Regions from separate parts of the Devosia sp. YIM 151766 genome, predicted to be linked through region 2. Evidence: riboswitches for the same ligand, from Rfam matches in the RefSeq annotation. Region 2 holds a riboswitch; the other holds the start of a gene.
The links. A riboswitch is a leader RNA that binds a small molecule or an ion and turns the genes downstream of it on or off. The one in region 2 is predicted to bind cobalamin.
Positions count from the first base shown of each region.

Region 1 (12,115 bases), 1.3 Mb from region 2:
GCCGATGCGCAGCCAGGCGACCGGCACGCCGAGCGCCGTGGCCCGCTCGTCGCCGAGCAGGACGGCATCGAGCATGGGCGCGAACCAGAGCGAGAAGGCGATTATCGGGGGCAAGGCCAGGGCGAGGGGCAGCAGATCGCCCCAGGTCGTGCCGGCCGCCGAGCCCATCAGCCATTGCAAAGCCGCCTGGGTGACATGGGGGTCGGCGATATGCAGGAAAAAGGCGGAGATGGACTGGAAGAACAGCGAGACGGCGATGCCGGCCAGAATCAGCACCAGCCGGTCGAGTCCGCGCGCCGGGCTGAAGGCCAGGCCCAGCGTGACGACAAAGGCGAGAACGGCGCCGCCGAAAGCCAGGAGCGGCAGGCCGATGGAAGCGACGAAGGCGGCCGGCAGCCAGACAATGGCGGCGGTGGCGGCCGCCGAGGCGCCGGAGGAGAGGCCCAGCAGATAGGGATCGGCCAAGGGGTTGCGCAGCAAAGCCTGCATGACCGTGCCCGACAGCGCCAGGGCGCCGCCGACCAAGGCCACCATGAGAACGCGCGGCAGGCGCCATTCCCAGATGATCAGCACCAGATGCCGCTCCGCCTCGGGCAGGCGCAGCAGGGCATCGAGACGCGCGCTCCAGGAAAGATTGGCGGTGCCCCAATAGATTCCGGCTAGCCCAGCCAGCAGCAGCGCGATGGCGGTGACTGCAAAGGCGGTGACGATTCTGCCGCGCGGGCGGATCATTTGGACTTCACTTTCTATCGGCACGGTTTCTATCGGCTCCTGCGCCGCCCTTCCGTCTTAGTCCAGCGCCGCCAGGTCGGCGCCCAATTGCTCGACGCCTTCGACGAAGCGGATGCCGAGGACGGTGGCCGAGAAGGGGATGGTGACGAAACGCTCCTCGCGGACGGCGTCGAGTTCGGAGAGCACCGGATCGGCCTTGAGATGGGCGATCTTATCCTCGGCGGTGGACCATTCGGCCTCGATCAGCACGATGACGTCGGGATCGCCCACAACCACCGCCTCCCAGGCCAGGTCGGCCCAGCGGCCTTCCACTTCGGCGGCGATGTTTTCGAGGCCCACGGCGTCGAGCAGCAGGCCCGGCGCGCCGCAGCAACCGGCGGAGAAGGCGGTTTCGGTGCCCGAATCATAGAGGAAGGCGCGGCGGCCCTGGCCGGGATTGGCGCCGGCGATTGCCGCCAGGCGGGAGCGGATATCGGTGGCTACCGTTTCGGCCCGGTCCTCGACCCCGAACAGGGCGCCGATGCGCTCCAGATCGATGAAAAGCGGCTCGGTGGTCAGCTTGACATCGGCGGGGTGCAGGTTGCGGCATTCGACATTGACCAGATAGGTGCCGATGCCCAGATCGTTCCAGTCCTCTTGGGCGCCCAGGGCCTTTTCGCCGAAGGCGGAATTGAAGCCGGCAAACAGCAGGTCGGGGTTTTCGGCCAGCACCACTTCGCGGGCCGGATAGCGCTCGGACAAAACCGGCACGCTGTCATAGGCGGCCTGCCAGCGCTCCGGGATGGCATCATCGATATAGGCGGTGCCGACCAGATGGCTTTCGAGGCCCAAAGCCAGCATGATTTCGGTGGCTTGCTGGTTGAGGGTGATGACGCGGCTGGGCACCGCTTCGAAGCCGGAGACGGTCTCGCAGCTTTCGATGCTGGGCGTTTCGGCTAGGGCAGGGCTGGAGGCCAGGGCCAGAGCGGCAATGGCGAAGAGGCTAATGGGCTTCATGATGCACCTCGTGGATGAGCAGTTCGGACAGCCTGTCATTGGCTCCCAGGGCGGTCGCAAAGCGGGCGACATCCGCATGGTTTTCCAGCCGATACCAGCGGCCGGAGGGATAGACGGCCAGCATCGGCCCCTGATTGCAGGGAAAGAGGCAGCCGGTCTGGGTGATCAGGCAATCGTCGCGAATGCCGGCGCGGCGCAGCTCGGTGTCGAGCGCCTGCCTGAGCGTTCCGGATTGGCGGAATGTGCAGCGCGGGCCGCTGCAGACCAGCAGGTGATGCCGGAAGGGCGGCGGTTCCTGCCAGCCGGGATTGGTGATGGCGGCCTGTTCCGGCGCGATGGGACGGGCGGCCGGGGCCTTGGCCAGCGCCGAGCCGGCCAGCGCTTGCAGCACGGTAGCGTCGTCCACCTGGTCGGCGGCCAGCGCCAGGGCGACATGCTCCGCCCGGGGCCGGGCTAGCCAATGGGCCAGCGCCCCGGGCAGCCAGGCGGCGAGGCTGTCGGAAAAGGGCAGGCCTACCGGCTGCACCAGAATGGTGCGGGCGCCGGAGGCGACGAGTTCGTCAAGCGCCTCCATCGGCCCCGGTCCGGTGCCTTCCATCCGGGCGATGGCGGCGGGCAGCGTCGAGGCGGCAATCAGCCCCTGGCTGAGATTGCGGAAGCGGCGAGCGCTGAGATAGGGCTGGCTGACGAGATAGAGGACGGCGTCAGGGCGCAAATTCGCCACTCCCCAAAGGGGAAGGCAGCCCAGCGTTTTGCGATAGTGCAGACGTGCAAAAACCCATATGCGCCCCCTGCCGGGACACCTCGCCCGGCTTCATGGTCAGTGCTGGCGGCAGGTCTCCTGGCTCGCGGCTCGGTCGCGTCCCGCCCCTTCCCGATCGCTAAGGATCAGTGGTGAATGCAGGAAGCTCGCCGCTTACAGTTGCGAGGGCAGCTCCGGAATTGGCCCCTGATGGGTAATCCGCACCGGTATTCCCTTTTGATCCGCGCGTCATGGCGGAACCGAAAGCGAGGATCAGATTGCATGTTTGGCCGTTGCTGGCAAGCCGCATCGTCGGCGCGAGATGGCGGGCATCGGAAAAATGTGATTTTTCCGGCGCGGCTCTGGTCCTCGTCCGGTAAACCGATTAGCGTGGTTTTCTTTCCATTCCTTGCTCCAGCATTTCGAGACGACCCATGGCCGAGCCTACACTTTTTGCCCGCCTTGTAGCTCTTGTCGGCGGCGTAGCCGTCGCTGTCCGCCATTCCGGCGACGGACCGCGCCCGCCGGCCTATGGCACGGCGCCGGCCATTCCCGATCCCAAGCCGCAGGGCAAGATTCCGACGCTGAAAATGCCGACGGCCAAGGGCTGGGAAGGCGATCACCGGCCGACGCCGGCAGCGGGGCTCAAGGTCAATGCCTTCGCCAAGGGGCTGGACCATCCGCGCAATATTCTGGTCCTGCCCAATGGCGACGTGCTGGTGGCCGAATCGATGGGCGAGGACGGCAAGCCCAATTCCATCTTCGACCATGCCATGGCCGCGACGATGAAGCGGGCCAAGGCGCGAGGCGAGAGTCCCAATCGCGTCACATTGCTGCGCGACGCCGATGGCGACGGGGTGGCCGAGGAACGCCATGCGCTGATCGAGAATGTACGCCAGCCTTTCGGCATGGTGCTGATCGGGGACATTCTCTATGTCGGCGCCAGCGATGCGGTGCTGGCTTTTCCCTATGAAGCGGGGACGACGCGGATCACCGCGCCGGGCCGCAAGCTGATGGACCTGATCCCCGGCGGGCACTGGACGCGCAACCTGATCGCCAGCAAGGACGGCACCAAGCTTTATGTGGCGGTGGGCTCGCTGAGCAATATCGCCGATCACGGCATGGCGGTGGAGGAAAACCGCGCTTGCATCCACGAACTGGACCTGGTCAGCGGCACGTCGCGGATCTTCGCCGGCGGCCTGCGCAATCCGGTGGGCATGGCCTGGGAGCCTGAAGGCGGGCAGCTCTGGACCGTGGTGAATGAACGCGACGGCCTGGGCGACGAGACGCCGCCCGATTACCTGACCTCGGTGGTGGATGGCGGCTTTTACGGCTGGCCCTATTGCTATTGGGACCGGGTGGTGGACGACCGCGTGCCCCAGGATGCAGCCAAGGTGGCCGCAGCCCTGCAGCCCGATTATGCCTTGGGCGGCCATACCGCGTCGCTGGGCCTGTGCTGGCTGCCGGAGGGCACCTTGCCGGGCTTTCCGCAGGGCATGGCCATTGGCCAGCATGGCTCGTGGAACCGCTCGAAACTCTCCGGCTACAAGCTGGCCTTCGTCGAATTCCAGAACGGCAAGCCGGTCGGCATGCCGCGCGACATCCTCACCGATTTCCTGTCGCCGGACGAGAAGCATTCTTATGGCCGCCCGGTGGGCGTGGTCATTGCCGGCGATGGGGCGGTGCTGATGGCCGACGATGTCGGCGATGTCATCTGGCGCGTCACCGGCGCCTGAGCGGGAAGGCGAAACAAGAAAAGGCCGGTGTCGTTTAGACACCGGCCTCCAGAACCGTCATCTGGCGGACGTGGCGCTCCACCCCCTGCCGATCAGTTGAAGCGGTAGCGTACTGTGCCGCGGACTTCGTGCACCCAATTGTCATCGATGGAATAGGGCGCGGTCGCGGTGCTATTTTCGATGCGGTTGATATAGAGGGCGCGATAGCCCAGATCGGCGACGACCTGGCCGAAATCGTAGCCGAGGCCCGCCATGCCGGCAGCGGCAAAGCTGGTATTCTTGCCCCAGGTGTCGGCCGGTCCGGGACCGGTGGTGACCATGTCGTTATAGGCAACGCCAACGCCGCCGCCGACATAGCCGAAGGGGCCGCCGGCCGCCGAATAGCCGTCGCCGAAGCCGACATCGTAATAGGCGTTGGCCAAGACGACCGTGGAGCGAAGATTGAGGCTGTGGACGCCATTGGCGACATTGCCTGAAGAATCGTTAATCGTGGCGCGCATGCCGTCATTATGCAGCCGGTCGACCGTCAGATCGACACGCAGGCCGGTTCCCGTCTCGTAACCGGCGCCGACGCCGTAGGAATAGCCATAGCCGAAGCCATCGACCTCGAAGGCCGAAGGGGTGGCGGTCGGATGGTTCACCTGACCGGCCCACATCAGGTTCAGCCCGGCGCTGCCGCGCAAATAGAGCGAGCCGGTATAGCCGTAATCCACGTCGGGGATTTCGATGATGGGCGGATAATAGGGCATGTCGGCGGCAATGGCCGGCCCGATCAGGGCAGCTCCCGCCGCCAGCACCGCAAGGGTGAGCTTACGCATGGAAGTAATTCCTTTGGTTGCCACGACACCAGTCGATACAACCTTTATCGAGGAAACTTCTTAAGGCTCACTTAACCTAAAACTTTAACCTTAATGCCGGCAAGGAACAGGTATTGCCAAAGTATTGCCGTGCGAATGCGGGCAAGTGATCTGTTGGAAGTGGCCGGTCTCCTTGCGCCCCTCAAGAGGACGGTTATCGCCTATGACCTCGACCGGCGTCTTTCCCGGACGAGCGCGGTTTGGGCCACATCATCGCTGCCGCGAAAATGGAAAGAGCCTAGGCGACGTCGCGGATCGCCGCTTCGACCTGGCCGACGACCTTTTCCACCAGGCGCGCATCGTCGGCTTCGCCCATGACGCGGATGACCGGTTCGGTGCCGGAGGCGCGGACGACCAGCCGGCCGCCATTGCCGAGCATGGCCTGGCCATCGGCTATGGCCTGGATGACCTGTTTATGTTCGAGCGGCTTGCCGGATTTGAATTTCACGCTGCGCAGGAGCTGCGGCACCTTTTCGAAGCGGGCGCAGATTTCCGAGATCGGCACGCCCTTCTGCTTCAGCACGCCGAGCAATTGCAGGGCGGCAACGAGGCCGTCGCCGGTGGTGGTGAAATCGGAGAGGATGATGTGGCCCGATTGCTCGCCGCCGACATTGAAGCCCTTGGCCCGCATGGCTTCGAGCACGTAGCGGTCGCCCACCTTGGTGCGTTCGAGGGTAAGGCCGAGATTGGTCAGGTGCCGTTCGAGCCCGAGATTGGACATGATGGTGGCCACGATGCCGCCGCCGGTGAGCATGTCGCGCTCCATCCAGCTTTCGGCGATCACCGCCATGAACTGGTCGCCATCGACCACCTGGCCCTTTTCGTCGACGATGATGACCCGGTCGGCATCGCCGTCCAGGGCAATGCCGATATCGGCGCGCACTTCCTTGACCTTGGCGGCCACCGCTTCGGGGGCGGTGGAGCCCACCTTGTAATTGATGTTGAAGCCATCGGGCTCGGCGCCGATGGTGAAGACTTCGGCGCCCAGTTCCCACAGCGCGATGGGGGCGACCTTGTAAGCGGCGCCATTGGCGCAATCGAGCACGACCCGCAGGCCGGCCAGGTCGAGATGCCGGGGCAGGGTGCGCTTGGCATATTCGATATAGCGGGTGCGGGCTTCCTCGTCGCGGTGGGCGCGGCCGATATCGCGGCCCCGGGCGAGATAGCGGGTCATGTCGCTGTCGAGCAGCCGTTCGATTTCCAGCTCGATCTCGTCGGAGAGCTTGTAGCCATCGGGGCGGAACAGCTTGATGCCGTTATCGTCGTAAGGGTTGTGCGAGGCCGAGATCATGACGCCCAGATCGGCGCGCAACGAGCGGGTGAGCATGGCGACGGCGGGCGTCGGCATGGGGCCGAGCAGATAGACATCCATGCCCACGGCGGTGAAGCCGGCGGTCAGCGCCTGCTCGATCATATAGCCGGAACGGCGCGTATCCTTGCCGATGACCACGCGATTGCGGTGATCGCCGCGCACGAACTTGGTGCCGGCGGCCATGCCGATCTTGAGGGCAAGCTCGGGCGTGAGCTTGTCGCCATTGGCGAGACCGCGGATACCGTCAGTGCCGAAATATTTGCGGACCATGATCTTTTCCCGGAAACTGGGTTGCTTATGCGAATATGACTTTGCGCTGAATAGATCAGGTAGCGGCAAAGAGAAAGGGTCACCTTGCGGCGACCCTTAATTGTGATCCTTAATCGGGCCTAGCTTCCGGGCTGCGGTTCCATGCCCGGCTCCGGCGGGGCATCGGGGCGCTTCTTGCCGGCCTTGCCGGCCGAGGGCACGCCGCTGGCCTTGGGGGCCGCACTGCCGTTATCGTCCGGGCGCACCGGCTGCTTGCCGTCCATCAGCGCCCGCAATTCGTCGCCGGTCAGGGTTTCGAATTCGAGCAGCGCCTGAGCGATGGCCTCCCATTGATCGTGATAGGTGGTGAGGATGTCGCGGGCCGAGGCTTCGCCGTCCTCGATCAGCTTGCGCACTTCCTGGTCGATGATGCGCGCCGTGTCGTCGGACATATGCTGGCTTTGCGTCACCGAATGGCCCAGGAACACCTCCTGGTCATTGGACTTGTACCGCACGCGGCCGAGTTTTTCGCTCATGCCCCATTCCATCACCATCGAGCGGGCCAGATTGGTGGCCATCTGGATGTCGCCGGAGGCGCCGGAGGTGACCTTGGCGGGGCCGAACTTGATGATCTCGGCCTCGCGGCCGCCGAACAGCATGGTCAGCCGGGCCAGGGCCTTTTCGCGGGAGAAGGAATAGGAATCGCTCTCGGGCAGGGTCATCACCATGCCCAAAGCGCGGCCGCGCGGGATGATGGTGGCCTTGTGGATCGGGTCGATGCCGGCGACCTTGAGGGCGATGATGGCGTGGCCGGCCTCGTGATAGGCGGTCAGCTTCTTCTCGTCGTCGGTCATGGCCATGGTGCGGCGCTCGGCGCCCATCATGATCTTGTCCTTGGCATCCTCGAATTCGGCATGGGTGACGAAGCGCTTGTTGCGCCGCGCCGCCATCAGCGCCGCCTCGTTGACCAGGTTCATCAGGTCGGCGCCGGAGAAACCGGGCGTGCCGCGAGCAAGAACCTTGAGATCGACGTCGGGTGCCAGCGGCACCTTGCGCACGTGAACCTTGAGCACCTTTTCGCGGCCGGCGACGTCGGGATTGGGCACCACGACCTGGCGGTCGAAGCGGCCGGGACGCAGGAGCGCCGGATCGAGCACGTCGGGACGGTTGGTGGCGGCGATGAGGATGACGCCCTCATTGGCCTCGAAGCCGTCCATCTCGACCAGCAACTGGTTGAGGGTCTGCTCGCGTTCGTCATTGCCGCCGCCGAGGCCGGCGCCGCGCTGGCGGCCAACGGCGTCGATTTCGTCGATGAAGATGATACAGGGGGCGTTCTTCTTAGCCTGTTCGAACATGTCGCGGACGCGGGAGGCGCCGACGCCGACGAACATTTCCACGAAATCGGAGCCGGAAATGGTGAAGAAGGGCACATTGGCTTCACCGGCGACCGAACGGGCCAGCAGCGTCTTACCGGTGCCCGGGGGGCCGACCAGCAGCACGCCGCGCGGAATGCGGCCGCCCAGGCGCTGGAATTTGCCCGGATCGCGCAGGAATTCGACGATTTCCTCCAGGTCCTGCTTGGCCTCGTCGACGCCGGCGACGTCTTCGAAGGTCACCTTGCCCTGGGTTTCGGTCAGCAGCTTGGCGCGCGACTTGCCGAAGCCCATGGCGCCGCCGCGACCGCCGCCCTGCATCTGGCGGATGAAGAAGAACCACACACCGATAATGACGAGGAAGGGCAGCCAGCTGGACAACAGTATCGACCAGAAGGGGCTCGATTCCGGCGCGCGGGCGGTGATGCTCACATTGCGGTCTTCGAGCTTGGTGATGAGATCGGCGCCGGTCGGCACGATGGTCTCGAACCGGGTGCCGTCATTGAGCTGGCCGGTCACCACATCATTGGTGACGGTGACGCTGGAAACGCGTCCCGAATCGATGTCGGAAACCAACTGGCTGTAACTCTTTTCCGCTACGGAAATAGAGCGCGTCGAGGACTGAAAAACCTGGAACAGGCCCATCAGCATAAAAAGGATAACCAGCCAGATGGCGAAGTTGCGGAAATTTCCGTTCATCAATTCTGTCCCGGAAGGGGGTGGGCGAGGATTAGCGCCAATAACAGGCCGAATGTAAGACCCTCATTAGGGCGTTACAAGGGCAAGTCCTCGACGGTTCGGGCTTCATCGTCCAGTCATATTGTCGCGATGGGGTTAATATGGCGTGGCGGACTGGCGATTGTCCCGAGCGAGAACCGCCAGCCCGCACAAAACAAAAAACGCCCCGGCCGGTGACCGGGGCGTTGGATTGGCGGCGATTGCCCTCTGGCTAGGCGCCGGCGGCTTCGCGGACGGCGTCCTGGACCTTTTCGAAGGCGCGAACCTCGATCTGGCGGATGCGTTCGCGGCTGACCGCATATTGCTGGGCCAGTTCCTCCAGCGTGGAGGGATTGTCCTGCAGGCGGCGGGCCCGGAAGATGGCGCGTTCGCGCTCGTTGAGCACGTCCATCGCCTGGTTGAGCATGGACATGCGTTCGTCGAATTCCTCGGTTTCGCCCAGAATGGTTTCCTGGTTAGGCGTGTCGTCGACCAGCCAGTCCTGCCATTCGGAGGCGCCTTCATCCGCCCGCATGGGCGAATTGAGCGATGCGTCGCCGGAGAGGCGCGAATTCATCTGCACCACGTCTTTTTCGGTGACGTTGAGAGTGGTGGCAATCTGCTTGATCTGGTCGGGATGCAGCGCCCCGTCGTCCAGGGCGGCGATCTGGCCCTTGACCTTGCGCAGGTTGAAGAACAGGCGCTTCTGGGCGGCGGTGGTGCCGATCTTGACCAGGCTCCAGGAGCGCAGGACATATTCCTGGATGGCGGCCCTGATCCACCACATGGCATAAGTGGCCAGACGGAAGCCTTTTTCCGGCTCGAAGCGCTTCACCGCATGCATGAGCCCGACATTGCCCTCCGAGATCACCTCGGAAATCGGCAGGCCATAGCCGCGATAGCCCATGGCGATCTTGGCCACGAGCCGCAGATGGCTGGTGATCAGCTTCTGGGCGGCGCCGGGGTCTTCATGTTCCTTGTAGCGCTTGGCCAGCATATATTCTTCATCCGGTTCCAGCATGGGAAACTTACGGATTTCCTGAAGATAGCGGCTGAGGCCCCCTTCGGATGAGAGGACCGGCAAATTGGACTGGGCCATGAAACGCACCCCCTTTGGTGTTCCCCCGCACAGCGCGGGCGGAATGGCAGCCCATGTCCCGCAGGCACATCGGCTGACATGGGGATATATAGGCTGCACTATGTCAATTTTAAGAGCCCGAACCATTGGAAACGCTACAAATTGCAGTGGGTTCCAAGCTGGACGGCGTTATTCATCGGTATAATACGATATAAGAACGAAAAGTTCAAACACGTTGGCGTGAGCCCTCGCGATGCTGCGTGGTGAGCCGGTCGAACCACGCGGTCAGGATGCCGCGTTCAGGAGGCTGAGGATGAGGGCTACCGCGCCAGCGCCCGGTTATACGGTGCCAGCGCGTCTTCCAGCGCCTGCAGATCGTCCGGCAGTTCGGCTTGGAACAGCATTTCCTCGCCGGTGGCGGGATGTTCGAATCCCAGTTCGGCGGCGTGCAGGGCCTGGCGGCCAAGCCCGCTGACAATCCCGGCCACTTCGTCCGGCAGCTTGTTGACCTTGGTGGCGAAGCCGGGCGCATAGAGCAGGTCGGACACCAGCGGATGGCCGATATGGGCCATGTGGACGCGAATCTGGTGGGTGCGGCCGGTTTCGAGCTGGCATTGCACCCGGGTGATGTCCCAGCCCGGCTCGCCGAACCGCGCCTCGACGGCATAATGAGTGATGGCTTCGCGGCCCTGGCGCAGCACGGCCTGCTTCAGCCTGTTGCCCGGATCGCGGCCCAGCGGGGCGTGGATCGTGCCCATGCCGGATTGGGTCGAGCCCCAGACAAAGCCGAGATAGGCGCGGTGCAGCGGGCCGGTGCGGCCGTGATCGGCGAATTGCTCGGAAAGATGCTTATGGGCCTGCTCGGTCTTGGCGGCGACCATGACTCCGGACGTGTCCTTGTCGAGCCGATGGACGATGCCGGGGCGGCGGACGCCGCCGATCCCCTTGAGGCTGTTGCCGCAATGATGGATCAGCGCATTGACCAGGGTGCCCGAGGGCGATCCGGGGGCAGGATGAACCACCATGCCGACCGGCTTGTTGATGACGATGAGGTGCTCGTCCTCGTAAAGAATGTCGAGCGGGATGTTTTCCGGCTGCGGATCGGGGTCTTCGGGAGGCGGGGCGAGAAGAATGATTGTCTCGCCGGGCTTGACCCGGTATTTGGGTTCGCCGACCGGCCGGCCGTCCACCGAGACGGCGCCGGTCAGGATCAGATCCTTGATGCGATTGCGGCTCAGCGCGTCATGCGCCCGGGCCAGAACGACATCGAGTCTGCCGCCGGCGAAACCTTCGTCGACCACAATTTCAACGGGCTCGCCCTCGAACTCGAAATCGGTATCATCATCCGCCATGAGCAATCCTGATCAAAACCCGCCGCAAGCCGCCGACAATGAATTGTCGCCCGAGGCCCTGGCCATGCTGGGGAAAGCCCGCAGGTCATTCGCCATCTCCATGGGCATCCTGTTGCTGGGCTTTATGGCGATTGGCTTTGCGCTTGTCTATCGGGTCATGCGCGACAGCCCGCCGCCGGTAATGGCGGAGACGGTCAGCATTCCCGCCGGGGCCGAGGTGATCTCGGCGATCAATAATGACGGCACGGTGCAGGTGACTTATCGGGCCGGCGGCGCGGTGCTGCTGTCGATCTTCAATGCCGGCACCGGCGAATTGGTGCGCGTGGTGCAGATCGGAGCGGAATAGGGGCGGCGGTGTCAGGCCGCTCCTGCCTGGATCGTCACTCTCGCGCTTGACGGGAAGGTGACGAGCGGAGAGTGCCGATAAATCCGGGCCTACGCCCCTATGGTTCGACAAGCTCACCATGAGGTCTGAACGCGTCACGGATGGTGGCAACGGATAGACGCAATCTCTCGTAGACCTCATCCTGAGCTCGTCGAAGGACGAGGTCGGTAACACCGGGGCTGCGCCCCGTGGCTCGACAAGCCAACCTGAGGCTACGACAGCGCGAGCGCCACTCCGCCGCTACCGCTCCTGAATTTCCCGCAATGCGGCAAGGCGGTCGGAGACGGAGCCGCGCTGGCTTTCGCTGGGGCTGGGCAGCATGTCGTGGCTCTCCCCGTCATCGGCGAAGCGCTGGACGCGGTCGAACAGGCTTTCCTCGGGGAAGGCATGGGCGGGCGCCTCATTGTCCACGGCATAGACCAGCCGGCTGACGCTGGCGGCGATGTCGTTGAGCTTTTCGCGCAGATGCGCCTCCTCGAAGCGTTCGGTCTGCCAATCTTCCATGATCGAGGCTTCGACATTGCTCACCTTGGCGCGGAGCTTTTCCAGCTCCTCTTCCATGGAGAGCTTGTCGGCCAGCAATTGC
Region 1 covers NZ_CP127251.1:2,536,058-2,548,172, reverse strand. The annotation lists gene O9Z70_RS12555 (FecCD family ABC transporter permease) at 1-732, opposite strand, end outside; gene O9Z70_RS12550 (ABC transporter substrate-binding protein) at 790-1,728, opposite strand; gene O9Z70_RS12545 ((2Fe-2S) ferredoxin domain-containing protein) at 1,715-2,443, opposite strand; cobalamin riboswitch at 2,543-2,750, opposite strand; gene O9Z70_RS12540 (PQQ-dependent sugar dehydrogenase) at 2,905-4,206, shown strand; gene O9Z70_RS12535 (hypothetical protein) at 4,299-5,024, opposite strand; gene glmM (phosphoglucosamine mutase) at 5,302-6,645, opposite strand; gene ftsH (ATP-dependent zinc metalloprotease FtsH) at 6,765-8,696, opposite strand; gene rpoH (RNA polymerase sigma factor RpoH) at 8,947-9,813, opposite strand; gene O9Z70_RS12515 (RluA family pseudouridine synthase) at 10,113-11,144, opposite strand; gene O9Z70_RS12510 (hypothetical protein) at 11,143-11,490, shown strand; gene O9Z70_RS12505 (coiled-coil domain-containing protein) at 11,770-12,115, opposite strand, start outside.
Region 1: another riboswitch for cobalamin. It lies ahead of O9Z70_RS12545 ((2Fe-2S) ferredoxin domain-containing protein); the one in region 2 lies ahead of cobW (cobalamin biosynthesis protein CobW).

Region 2 (12,115 bases):
AGCGTCATCAGCCGGTCGACATTCAGCGGCAGCGTCCAGTCGATGCTCAGCTTTTGCGGCACATAGCCGATTCGCAGCCCCGGCTTGCGCGTCACCCTGCCCATGCTCGGCTTCAACACCCCGGTCGCGAGCTTCGCCGTAGTGGATTTGCCCGAGCCGTTCGGCCCGATCAGCGTCACGATTTCCCCGCGCCGGATCGAGAGGTCGACGCCCTCCACCAGCACGCGACCGCCGCTGCGGACGCCCGCATCTTTCAGGGTGATCAGGATTTCTCTTGGCCGATGGTCGTGCATTGAAGTCTCGGTTCCGTCGTTCCCTCTCCCTTGCGGGGAGGTCCAGAATGGGGGTGCTGCGGCCGGAGCGAGCTGCGGCGGCCGTTTTTGCACAGGTCGCCACAACCGCTCTTGACGGCACTAAATACGTTATAGCATAACAAAACCGCAAGCGTAATAACATAACATATCGCTTTCGATCTTTCACCCGCCAAGAGGCCAGACGATGCCCAAATTCACCCTGCCACTCGCCGCTCTCACCACCTTCCTGCTCACCGGCAGCGCCCTGGCCGCGCCACAGATCGTCGCCTCCACCAAGCCCATCCATTCCCTGGTTGCCGCCATTATGGGCGATCTCGGCCAGCCCGCCCTCATCGTCAAGGGCGCCGCCTCGCCCCACACCTATTCGCTCCGCCCCTCCGATGCGGCCGCCCTGGAAAGCGCCGATATCGTCTTCTGGACCGGCCATGGCATGGAGCTTTTCCTCGCCGATGCGCTCGAAACCCTCGCCAAAAATGCCGAAGTGGTCGAGCTGGCCGAAACCCCGGGCATCGACTTGCTGCCGCTCCGCGAAGGCGGCGCCTTCGAGGCGCATGACCATGGCGAGGAGCATCACGGCCACGACCATCATGATCACGACCACGACCATGACCACGACCATGACCATGACCACGATCACGACCATGATCATGATCACGACCACGGCGAAGGCGACATGCATTTCTGGCTCGACCCGGCAAATGCCGGGCTGATGGCCACCCATATCGCCGATACCCTGTCCGCCGCCGATCCTGAAAATGCCGAAATCTATGCCGCCAATGCCGCGGCCGAACTGGCCCGGCTCGACCAGCTTGCCGCCGAACTGGAGGAAATCCTCGCCCCGTTATCCGGCAAGCCCTTCATCGTCTTTCACGATGCCTATCAATATTTCGAAGCCCGCTTCGGCCTCGAGGTTGCCGGCACGGTCACCGTCTCGCCCGACATCATGCCCGGCGCCGCCCGCATCGATGAACTGCGCGCCAGAATAGCCGAACTCGGCGCCACCTGCGTCTTCGCCGAGCCCAATTTCGAGCCCGCCATCGTCCGCACCATCGTCGAAGGCACCCAGGCGCGGCCCGGCGTGCTCGACCCCGAAGGCGCCGCCCTCACCGAAGGTCCCGACCTTTATCCCCAATTGCTCCGCGGCCTGGCCGCCGGCCTCCTGGACTGCCTCGGCTAACGGGTCCCGCCCGCGACCTCATACCGAGCCTTCTGAGCTTGTCGGAGGGCCAAGGACGAGGTCGCGGCCACCGGGCGGGTCTAGCGATGATGCTTCGTCACCCGCTCCAGCGCGAAAATCTCGTCGCTCACATCGTCGATCTTCTTGCGCACCAGCGCCTGCGCGTCATGCAGCCCGCGATTGTAGAAATAGGCGCCCATCTTGTCGGCGAAGAACTGCATCAGCATCTCGGCGGGCATGGCGCCGATCGACTGGTCCAGTTCTTCGCGGAAATAATCCTGGATCTCGCCCACAATGGCCTTGGTTTCCTCGCGGCTGAAGCTGATCGGTTTCATGGCGGATAATCTCCTTCGGCCCGTTCATAAGCTGAGTCGGCCCTGGCCGGGCGAGAGCTTGCGGATTGACCCCTGCTATCCCGAAGGCGTAAGGCTCATGGCGTGACGGTTCCCCGCGTGCCAGGCACAACGGGATCAAAAGGGAACACGGTGCGGAATACCCATCAGGGGCCAAAACCGTGGCTGCCCCCGCAACTGTAGGCGGTGGGCGCTCTCAATGCAGCCACTGGGTGGTCGGGCATGGCTTCGAAAGGCGCTTGGCGGTTTTCGACAGCGCCATGGCCGGCAGACATCCGGGAAGGCGGGGGCGCTGTATTCACCGCGAGCCAGGAGACCTGCCGGCACCTTGGTCTGTCGCGACAGCAATGTCGGCGATGCGGCCATGATGAGCCGGGCGCAGAGCCCATAGATTATTCCGTGCGCGGAGGGTGCCACATGAATATGATTGCCGTTTCGTCCGGCCTGTCGTCGCCTGTTCCGGCGGCTTGCTGCCGCTGCTCCCGCCCGGCCACCCGCAATGGAGTGCAGGCGTGACCACCAAGATTCCCACCACCGTCATCACCGGCTTTCTCGGCGCCGGCAAGACCACCCTCGTGCGCCACATGCTGGCGCATGCGCCCAAGGGCAAGCGCATCGCGCTGATCATCAACGAATTCGGCGATCTGGGCGTCGACAAGGACATCCTGGCCGGCTGCGGCGACGAGACCTGCCGCGAAGAGGACATGGTCGAGCTCTCCAATGGCTGTATCTGCTGCACCGTGGCCGATGAATTCATCCCCACCATGCAGGCGCTGCTGGCCCGCGACGACAAGTTCGATCACATCGTCATCGAAACCTCCGGCCTGGCCCTGCCGCAGCCGCTGATCCGCGCCTTCAACTGGCCCGAGATCAAGGCCCAGGTCACCATCGATGGCGTCGTCACCGTCGCCGATGCCGCCGCCCTCGCCGAAGGGCGCTTCGCCAGCGACGAAGCCGCCGTCGATGCCAGGCGCCGTCAGGACGAAATGCTCGACCACGAGACGCCGCTGGGCGAATTGTTCGAGGATCAGCTCGCCGTCGCCGACATGGTCATCATCAACAAGACCGACCTGGTCGATCCAGCCATGCTGGACAAGGTCGAGGCCAATATCCGCGCCGAACTGCGTCCCGGCGTCGGCATCGTCCGCGCCGCCAATGGCCATGTCGATGTCGCGGCCCTGCTCGGCATGGGCATGGAAAGCGAAGCCGATATCGCCAACCGCCCCAGCCATCACGAGCAGGAGCATGGCGGCGAGACCCATGAGCACGACGATTTCGATAGCTTCTCGCTGACCCTGGCCAATATCCAGGGCAAGGACCAGCTGCTCGCCATCATCGAAAACGCCATCAAGGCGCATGACGTGCTGCGCCTGAAAGGCTTCGCCGCCGTGCCCGGCGCCGCCGCCCGCCTCGCCATCCAGGCCGTCGGCCCACGGGTCACCGCCTATTTCGACCGCCCCTGGCAGGACGGCGAGAAGCGCGAGACCAATCTGGTCGTTATCGGCGAACAACCGCTGGACCGCGCCGCCATCATCGCCAGCCTGGAGCAGGCGGCGGCGTGAACGATGTCGCAATATACGCCTAGAGTCCGACACCCCCACCCTAGCCCTCCCCTCAAGGGGGAGGGGACCGGCCGGTGTTCCGGGCAAAATCGCGTCATATCCACCGGCCCAAAGCCCCTCCCCCCTGAGGGGAGGGGTTGGGGTGGGGGTGCTGCGTCGCCAACCTGCGCCACGTCGCCAATCCGCTCCACCATCAAAGGCACCCCCTGATGCACCTGCTCTCCGCCCAGGCCGGTGCCATCCAGCAGGAAGGCGAGGCCATCGACCTCGCCCAGTCCCCCGGCGCCTATATCTTCGCTTCCTCCGCCGATAGCGAGCTGGCCATGCTGGCCGCTGCCGCCGACCGCGCCGGGGAATCCGGCCTGCGCCTCGCCAATAGCCTACGCCTGGCCAACAACCTTTCCGTCGACATGTGGCTGGAACAGACCGTCGCCCATGCCGGCCTCGTCGTCCTCCGTCTTCTCGGCGGCACCGCCTATTTCCAATATGGCGTCGATGAGCTCACCGCCCTTTGCACCAATAAGAACATTCCCCTCGTCCTCCTGCCCGGCGACGCCAATCCCGACCCCATCCTGCAGGCGCGCTCCACCATCCATCCCGACGACTGGTCCGCCCTCCACCAATTGTTCGTCGCCGGCGGCCCCGAAAACGCCGATGCGATTCTGGTGGCGTTTGCCGCACTGTCTCACCAGTCTCCGGCCCAACGGGGAGGGGTTGGGGTGGGGGTGCCGGCGCCTGTCATCGCGCCACGGCTCGTCAACGTGGCGCCGCAACCCTTCCCCCGCTTCGGCCTCTGGCACCCGTCCATCGGCATGACCGACCAGGCCGGCCTGCGCGCGCTGCACGCCCCTTCATCCGGTGCGGCGCTCCCCTCTTATTCCTCTTCCCCTCGGGGAGAGGGTGCCCGAAGGGCGGGTGAGGGGGAGCCCGAGACGGGCGAGGGGGCGGTCCACATCCCCATCCTTTTCTACCGCGCCGCCCTCGAAGGCGCCGGCACCGCCACGCTCAGCGCCCTCATCGCCGAACTCGAATCCCGCGACCTCGCCCCCGTTCCCATCGTCATTTCCTCGCTCAAGGAGGCCGCCTGCATCCGCTTCGTCCAGGATGCGCTGGCCGCCTTTCCGCCGGCGGCGATCTTCAATCTCACCGCCTTCGCCCTCGGCATTGCCGATCTGGATGAGACGACCAACCCCTTTGCCGGCACCGACGCGCCGATCATCCAGCTCATCCAGTCCGGCCGCTCCCGCGCGCAATGGCAGGCCGATCCGCAGGGCCTCTCCTCCAAGGACATGGCGATGTATCTCGTCATGCCCGAAGTCGATGGCCGCATCGGCGGCATCCTTGTCGGCCACAAGGCCGATGCCGTCTGGCACGCCCGCACCCAATGCCCGCTCAGCGCCTATGAACCCGAACCCGAGGGCATAGGCCGCGCCGTCGATCTCGCCCAGAACTGGGCCCGCCTCCGCCACACCCCCCGCGCCGAGCGCAAACTCGCCATCATCCTCTCCAACTACCCCATCCGCGACGGCCGCCTCGCCAACGGCGTCGGCTACGACGCCCCCGAATCCACCGCGCGCATGCTGATGGAACTGGAGCGGACAGGGTACGACCTCGGCCCATCGGCTCCATCGCCAAAGCCCCTCCCCCTTGAGGGGAGGGGTTGGGGTGGGGGTGCTGCGCCCGCCTCAACCCACGACGCCTCGGTTCGCTCAACCTCCGACACCCCCACCCCTGACCCCTCCCCTCAAGGGGGAGGGGAATCCTCGGCCCCGGCCCCCCTTTCTCCAACGGCCACCGGCCCAAAGCCCCTCCCCCTTGAGGGGAGGGGTTGGGGTGGGGGTGCTGTGCCCGCTCCAATCCACGACGCCTCGGTTCGCTCAACCTCCGACACCCCCACCCCTAACCCCTCCCCTCAAGGGGGAGGGGAATTCTCGGCTCCGGCCCCCCTTTCTCCAACGGCCACCGACCCAAAGCCCCTCCCCCTTGAGGGGAGGGGTTGGGGTGGGGGTGCTGCGCCCGCCCCAATCCATGACGCCTCGGTTCGCTCAACCTCCGACACCCCCACCCCTGACCCCTCCCCTCAAGGGGGAGGGGGATCCTCGGCCCCGTCATCCCTTTCTCCAACGGCCACCGGCCCAAAGCCCCTCCCCCTTGAGGGGAGGGGTTGGGGTGGGGGTGCTGCGCCCGCCCCAATCCACGATGCCTCGGATCGCTCAACCTCCGACACCCCCACCCCTGACCCCTCCCCTCAAGGGGGAGGGGGATCCTCAGCCCCGTCACCCCTCTCTCCAACGGCCACCGAGCCAAAGCCCCTCCCCCTTGAGGGGAGGGGGTGGGGAGGGGGTGCTGCGCCCGCCACAACCCACGATGCCTCGGTTCGCCCGCCCTCCGATGCCACCCCGGCCCTCCCCTCAGTGGGGAGAGGGTGGACCGGTGGTCCCGGACATACCAATGCCCGCCTCTCGCGCCCCCTCAAAAATACCGTTCTGGCCCGAACGCTGCGCTCAAACCCACCCCAGCCGGAACGCGTGCTGTGGCTGCTGCTGCGGGAGGCCTTTCCCGAAGCCCATTTCCGCCGTCAGGCGCCCATCGGTCCCTATTTCGCCGACTTCGCTTCCCACAGCGCCAAACTGATCATCGAACTCGACGGCGATAGTCATGGCAGCGACAAGGCGCAGCTTTACGATGCCGGCCGCGATGCATTCTTGCGCGCCGCTGGATACCGGGTGCTTCGCATCCCCAATAATGAAGTCAGCAATCTGGATGGCGTTGGAGCCCTGATCGCCGAGCATCTCGCCGCCGCTCCTGATCGCTCCCCGCAGGCGGGTCGTGGTGAGGATCACCCAACCTATCCCCGCACCTCCGCCGATCTCATCGCCCTGCTCACCGCCGGTCCCACCAATGCCCATCAGGCCCGTGGCCGCTCCGCTGCCATCTTGCCGCTTGCCCGCTATGCGGCGCTCTTCGCCGAACTTCCCGAGGAAACCCGCGCCGCCGTGACCGCCCGCTGGGGCGATCCCGTCACCGATCCGTTCATCCGCGACGGCGCCTTCCACCTCCCCGCCCATCGCTTCGGCAATGTCGTCATCATGCTGCAGCCGGCGCGCGGCTATCAGCTCGATGAAACCGCGAGCTATCACGACCCGGCCCTGGTTCCGCCCCACGCCTATATCGCCGCCTATCTCTGGCTGCGTCAGGAATTCGGCGCCCATGCCATGGTCCATAATGGCAAGCACGGCACACTCGAATGGCTCCCCGGCAAATCCGCGGCGCTCGACGCCGATTGCTATCCCGACGCCCTGTGGGGCCAACTGCCCCATATCTATCCCTTCATCGTCAACGATCCGGGCGAGGGCACCCAGGCCAAGCGCCGTACCGGCGCCGTCATCATCGATCATCTGGTTCCCCCGCTCACCCGCGCCGAAACCTATGGGCCGCTGAAGGACCTCGAAGCCCTGCTCGATGAATATTACGCCGCTTCCGGCATGGATCGCCGCCGCCTGAAAGACCTCAAGCAGCGCATTCTCGATTTCACCCGCGATGCCCGCCTCGACCAGGACATCGGCCTGCCCGAAGACGAAGCCGAGGCCCTGGTCAAGATCGACAACTTCCTGTGCGATTTGAAGGAAGCCCAGATTCGCGACGGCTTGCACATTTTCGGGTCTTCGCCCGCCGGAGGACTCGAGCGCGACCTTGCCGTCGCCTTGGCCAGAATACCGCGCGGCGACGCGCCCGGGGATAATTCGCTGATCCGCGCCCTCGCCGATGACCTCAAACTCGGTTTCGATCCCTTGACCGCCATTTTGGGCGAGCCCTGGCACGGACCGGACGTTTTTGCCGCTATGGCAATGCTCAACGCTAACAGTCTGTTACCCAATCGGCGCATTGGTGACGTCATTGCCAATCTCGAAACCATCGCCGCCGAGCTCGTCTCCGATATCCGTCCTTGCCCGGATGACTGGCCGGCCACCAGGGCGGTTCTGCGGACGGTGAAAACCCTGATAAAGCCGCGCCTCGCCGCCTCCGGCCCGGCCGAGATGCAGGCCTTTCTCGACGCCCTCGACGGCAAGTTCATCCAGCCCGGCCCCTCTGGCGCTCCCTCGCGCGGCCGTCTCGATGTCCTGCCCACCGGGCGCAATTTCTATTCCATCGATGCGCGGGCCGTCCCCACGCCAAGTGCTTGGGAACTCGGAAGAAAATCGGCCGAAAACCTGATTCTGCGCCATCTTCAGGACCATGGCCATTACCTCGCATCCGTCGCCCTTTCGGTCTGGGGCACCGCCAATATGCGCACCGGCGGCGACGATATCGCCCAGGCCATGGCGCTGATCGGCGCCAAGCCGGTCTGGGATCCCGGCTCGCTCCGCGTCTCCGGCTACGAGATCGTTCCGCTGGCCCGGCTCGGCCGCCCCCGCGTCGACGTAACCCTTAGAATTTCCGGCTTTTTTCGCGATGCCTTCCCGGCGCAGATCGCTCTGTTCGACCGTGCCGTCCGCGCCATCGGCGCCCTCGACGAACCCGACGACGACAATCCCATCGCCGCCCGCATGCGGATTGAGGCCCTGGGCCTCATGGCGCAGGGCAAGTCGGAACAGGATGCCGCTCTCGAAGCCGGTGCGCGTATTTTCGGTTCAAAACCAGGCACTTACGGTGCAGGGCTTGGTCAGTTGATCGACAATGGCAACTGGAATGACAAGACCGATCTCGCCAATCAGGCCCTGGCCTGGGGCCAATATGCCTATGGCGCCAAGGCCGATGGCGTGGCCCTCCATGACCGCTTCCGCGCCCGGCTCGGCCAGATCGATGCGGTAATCCACAATCAGGATAATCGCGAACACGACCTGCTCGACAGCGACAATTATTACCAATTCGAAGGCGGCCTCGCCGTCGCCGCCGAAATGCTGTCCGGCACCAGGCCCGCCGCCTATCACAACGACCATTCCCGCCCCGACACGCCGAAAATTCGGACGCTGGAACAAGAGATTAGCTATGTCATGCGCAGCCGCGTGGTCAATCCGAAATGGCTTGCCGGCATCATGCGCCATGGCTATCGCGGCGCCTTCGAGATCATCGCCACGCTCGATTTCATGTTCGCCTTCGCTGCCACCACCGGCGCAGTCAAGAGCCACCATTTCGACCTGGCGTTCGAGGCCTTCGTAAAAGACGATGCAGTCCGGGAATTCCTCAAGCATTCCAACCGTTTCGGCTATGACGAGCTGATCGCCAAATTCCTCGAGGCCCGACAAAGAGGCCTCTGGTCCCCCCGTTCAAATTCCGCTTTCGCCCTTCTGGAGGAAACGCCATGAATGATAAGCCAGCCAAGAAAACCGACAACATGACCGAGGCGGAACGCGACGCCTATCATGCTGAAAAGATGAAGAAAAAGAAGGCGGCCCGCGACAAGATCCTCTCCACCAAGACCGAGGAAAAGGGCCTGCTCATCGTCCATACCGGCAAGGGCAAGGGCAAGTCGACCGCCGCTTTCGGCATGGTCTTCCGCGCCATCGGTAATGGCATGCGTGTCGGCGTCGTGCAGTTCGTCAAGGGCGTCTGGAATACCGGCGAACGCGACGTTCTCGACAAATTCCCCGACCAGGTGACCATCAACGCCATGGGTGAAGGCTTTACCTGGGACGTCGCCGATCGCCAGCGCGATCTCGCCGCCGCCCGCAAGGCCTGGGAGCAGGCCAAGGCGCTGATCGCCGACCCGGACTATGACATGGTCCTGCTCGACGAACTCAATATCTGCCTGCGCTACGATTACCTGCCCATCGCCGAAGTGGTCGAAGTTCTCGGCAACAAGCCGGAGAGCAAGCATGTCATCGTCACCGGCCGCAATGCCAAGGACGAACTGATTGAAATCGCTGACCTTGTGACCGAGATGACCGAAATCAAGCACCATTTCCGCGCCGGCGTGAAGGCCCAGAAAGGCATCGAATTCTGACCTGCACCGGTCTCTATTTTCCGAACCGTCACCCTCGCGTTAAGCGCGAGGGTGACGAGCGGGGTTGAACCGCCGATTTCGTCAAAGCCGTAACGTGCCTAGCAGCCTTTCGCCACGAAGGACCGCGCCAGCCCCTGCAAGACCGGCTCCATCGCATTGAGATCGCTTATATTATATTCGGCGCGAAAGGCGGCATAGCTCGCTCCGTCGCAGAGCGTGATCATCCGCTGGAATAGCCTCCGATGCCCTTGCTGCCCGGAAAAATCGGCCCATTGCGGCGTTTTGGTTTGTTGGCTGATCGCCCAGTTTTCTGCGCCTGCCAGGGCTATGGCCTCGCTAACTTCCTGCGCGAAGTCCTCCAGAAGCTGGCCGCCCCAGACGGTCACGCCCCGTTCTCCGTCCAGATCATAGAACATCTGCCCATCGCCATTGGCGCTCTCGCCGCCGGCTTCGAAACCCGGCGGGACGTCGATTTCATAGCCGAACCGGACATTGGCATAATGCGTCCAATATTGCGCCAGGGCCGGCGCGGCGAGCAGCAATAGGGCAAGGGCAGGAACGAAGCGCATGGATGCAGACTGCCTCCGGTTTCCCGGCGCCGCAAGCCTGTTCAGAGCACGACGATGCCGGAATGCTTGGCTTTCTCTTCCGGCTCGACATGAATGGTGATCTGCACGTCCTCCACCGTTTCGCGCAGCTTGGCCTCGATCCGGTCGCAAATCTCATGCGCGGCGTCCACGCTCATGGTGCCCGGCACCACCAGGTGGAAATCGATGAAGATCATCTTGCCGGCCTGCCGCGTGCGGATATCATGGGCTTCGATGGCGCCGTCGGCATTGCCGGCAATGACCTCGCGGATGGTTTTCTGCGTATCGATCGGCACGGCCACGTCCATCAGCCCGCCCACGCTGGCGCGGGTCACGCGCCAGCCCGACCACAGGATATTCAGCGCCACCAGCGCCGCCAGCACGGAATCCAGTTGGGCGATGCCGGTCAGATAGACCAGCACCAATCCGACGACGACGCCGATAGTGGAGATCACGTCGGTCATCAAATGCTTGCCATCCGCCTCGATGGCGGGCGAGCGGGCCTTGCGCCCATGCCGGATCAGCACCTGCGCCCAGACGGCATTGATGATCGTCGCCACCGCGCTCAGCGCCAGCCCCTGCACCGGGGCATCGGGCATTGTCGGTTCCATGAAGCCATAAAAGGCCTCGCGCAGGATCAGGATCGCCGCGACGATGATCATCACCCCCACCATGACGGCGGAGAAATATTCGGCCTTGTGATAGCCATAGGGCAGGGCGGCATCGGCAGGCCGTTGCGCCAGCCTTACGGCGATCAGCGCCGCCAGCGCGGTCACCACATTGACGATGGATTCGAGTGCGTCCGAATAAAGCGCGACCGATCCGGTCAGCCACCAGGCCAACGCCTTGAGGCCCAGCACGATCAAGCCCACCAGCAGGCTGGTCGCGGATATGGCCAAGGTCTTGTTTGTGATTGCCATGGCGCCTCGCCTCCGAACCTGATGGGGATTGCCATAAAGCAGGGGGCGTTCGCCGGCAAGTCATTGTATTTGCAAACGATTTTCAGAAGCATTCCGATGTCGCCGCCTATTGGGCGCAAGCCGTTGATTGACCACGCGCTTTGTCGCGCCTAGAACCATTGGCAAGCGCAGCGTTCCCTTGACGGAACTGAAACAGAGCCTGGTGCGGTCGACCAAATCGCGGGACCAAATTCAGGGCTGAGCCGGTTTTGAGTGAACCTGCCTCGTATCCATCGAGGCGACAATGCATGACGATTCCGCCGGCGCCGCGCCGGTGCAAAAAAGTTCAATATTTCCCGACATCGTCGTGGGCCTCGGTGCGCGCGAAAATGCCACCCGCGATGAGGTATTGGCCCTGCTCGACGGTGCCCTTGCCAGCATTGGGGCGGATCGCGATCAGGTGGCGGCCCTGGCCACGATCCACCGCAAACGCCATCATCCGGCAATGATTGCGGCATCCGCCATATTGGGTGTTTCGCTGCTGGCCCTGCCGGAAAGCGCCCTCTCCGCTGACGCTCCCAATCCTTCGGCGCTGGTCGGGCAACATATCGGCCTGCCCTCGGTGGCCGAGGCCGTTGCCCTGGTCTTCGGCCCGCTGCTGCTGGACAAGCAGCGCAGCGCCAATGCGACCTGCGCCCTGTCGCGCTGTCCGCCGGCCTATGCGGTAACGAGCTCGAGCGCGCTGAGCGCCGCCTCGACGCTGTCCACCTCCAGCGCCGGCGCATGAAGGGGGCGGGCGATCATCACCACCTGCACCCCTGCTTGCTGCGCCGCGTCCAGCTTGGCCCGGGTCTGGACGCCGCCGGAATTCTTGCTGACGAGATGGGTAACGCCATGATTCCGCATCAAGGCGATCTCGTCGCCGAGCGTGTAGGGCGGGCGCGTTCGAAGCAATTGGGCATGTCCGGGCAGTTCGAAGGCCGGGGCTTCGATGACCCGGACCAGAAACGAGCAATCCTGCCGCTGCAGATAGGTTTCGAGCCCGCTATGGCCGGTCGTCAGCAATACAACGGCGCCAGCGGGAAGAGCGGCCGCCGCTTCCTGCACCGATGCCGCCATTATCCAGCTTTGCCCTGCCGGCGGCTCCCAGCCCGGCCGCGTCAACCGCACCAGCCTGATGCCCGTTTTTTTCGAAGCGGCCACGGCATTGCCGGATATCTGGTCGGCAAAGGGGTGGCTGGCATCCACCAGCCGTTCGATGCCGGCGGCTTGCAAATAA
Region 2 covers NZ_CP127251.1:519,260-531,374, forward strand. The annotation lists gene znuC (zinc ABC transporter ATP-binding protein ZnuC) at 1-293, opposite strand, end outside; gene O9Z70_RS02510 (zinc ABC transporter substrate-binding protein) at 499-1,491, shown strand; gene O9Z70_RS02515 (DUF2164 domain-containing protein) at 1,572-1,826, opposite strand; cobalamin riboswitch at 1,916-2,183, shown strand; gene cobW (cobalamin biosynthesis protein CobW) at 2,357-3,406, shown strand; gene cobN (cobaltochelatase subunit CobN) at 3,616-8,712, shown strand; gene cobO (cob(I)yrinic acid a,c-diamide adenosyltransferase) at 8,709-9,350, shown strand; gene O9Z70_RS02540 (hypothetical protein) at 9,449-9,919, opposite strand; gene O9Z70_RS02545 (cation diffusion facilitator family transporter) at 9,961-10,857, opposite strand; gene O9Z70_RS02550 (cobalamin biosynthesis protein) at 11,141-11,623, shown strand; gene O9Z70_RS02555 (cobalt-precorrin-6A reductase) at 11,554-12,115, opposite strand, start outside.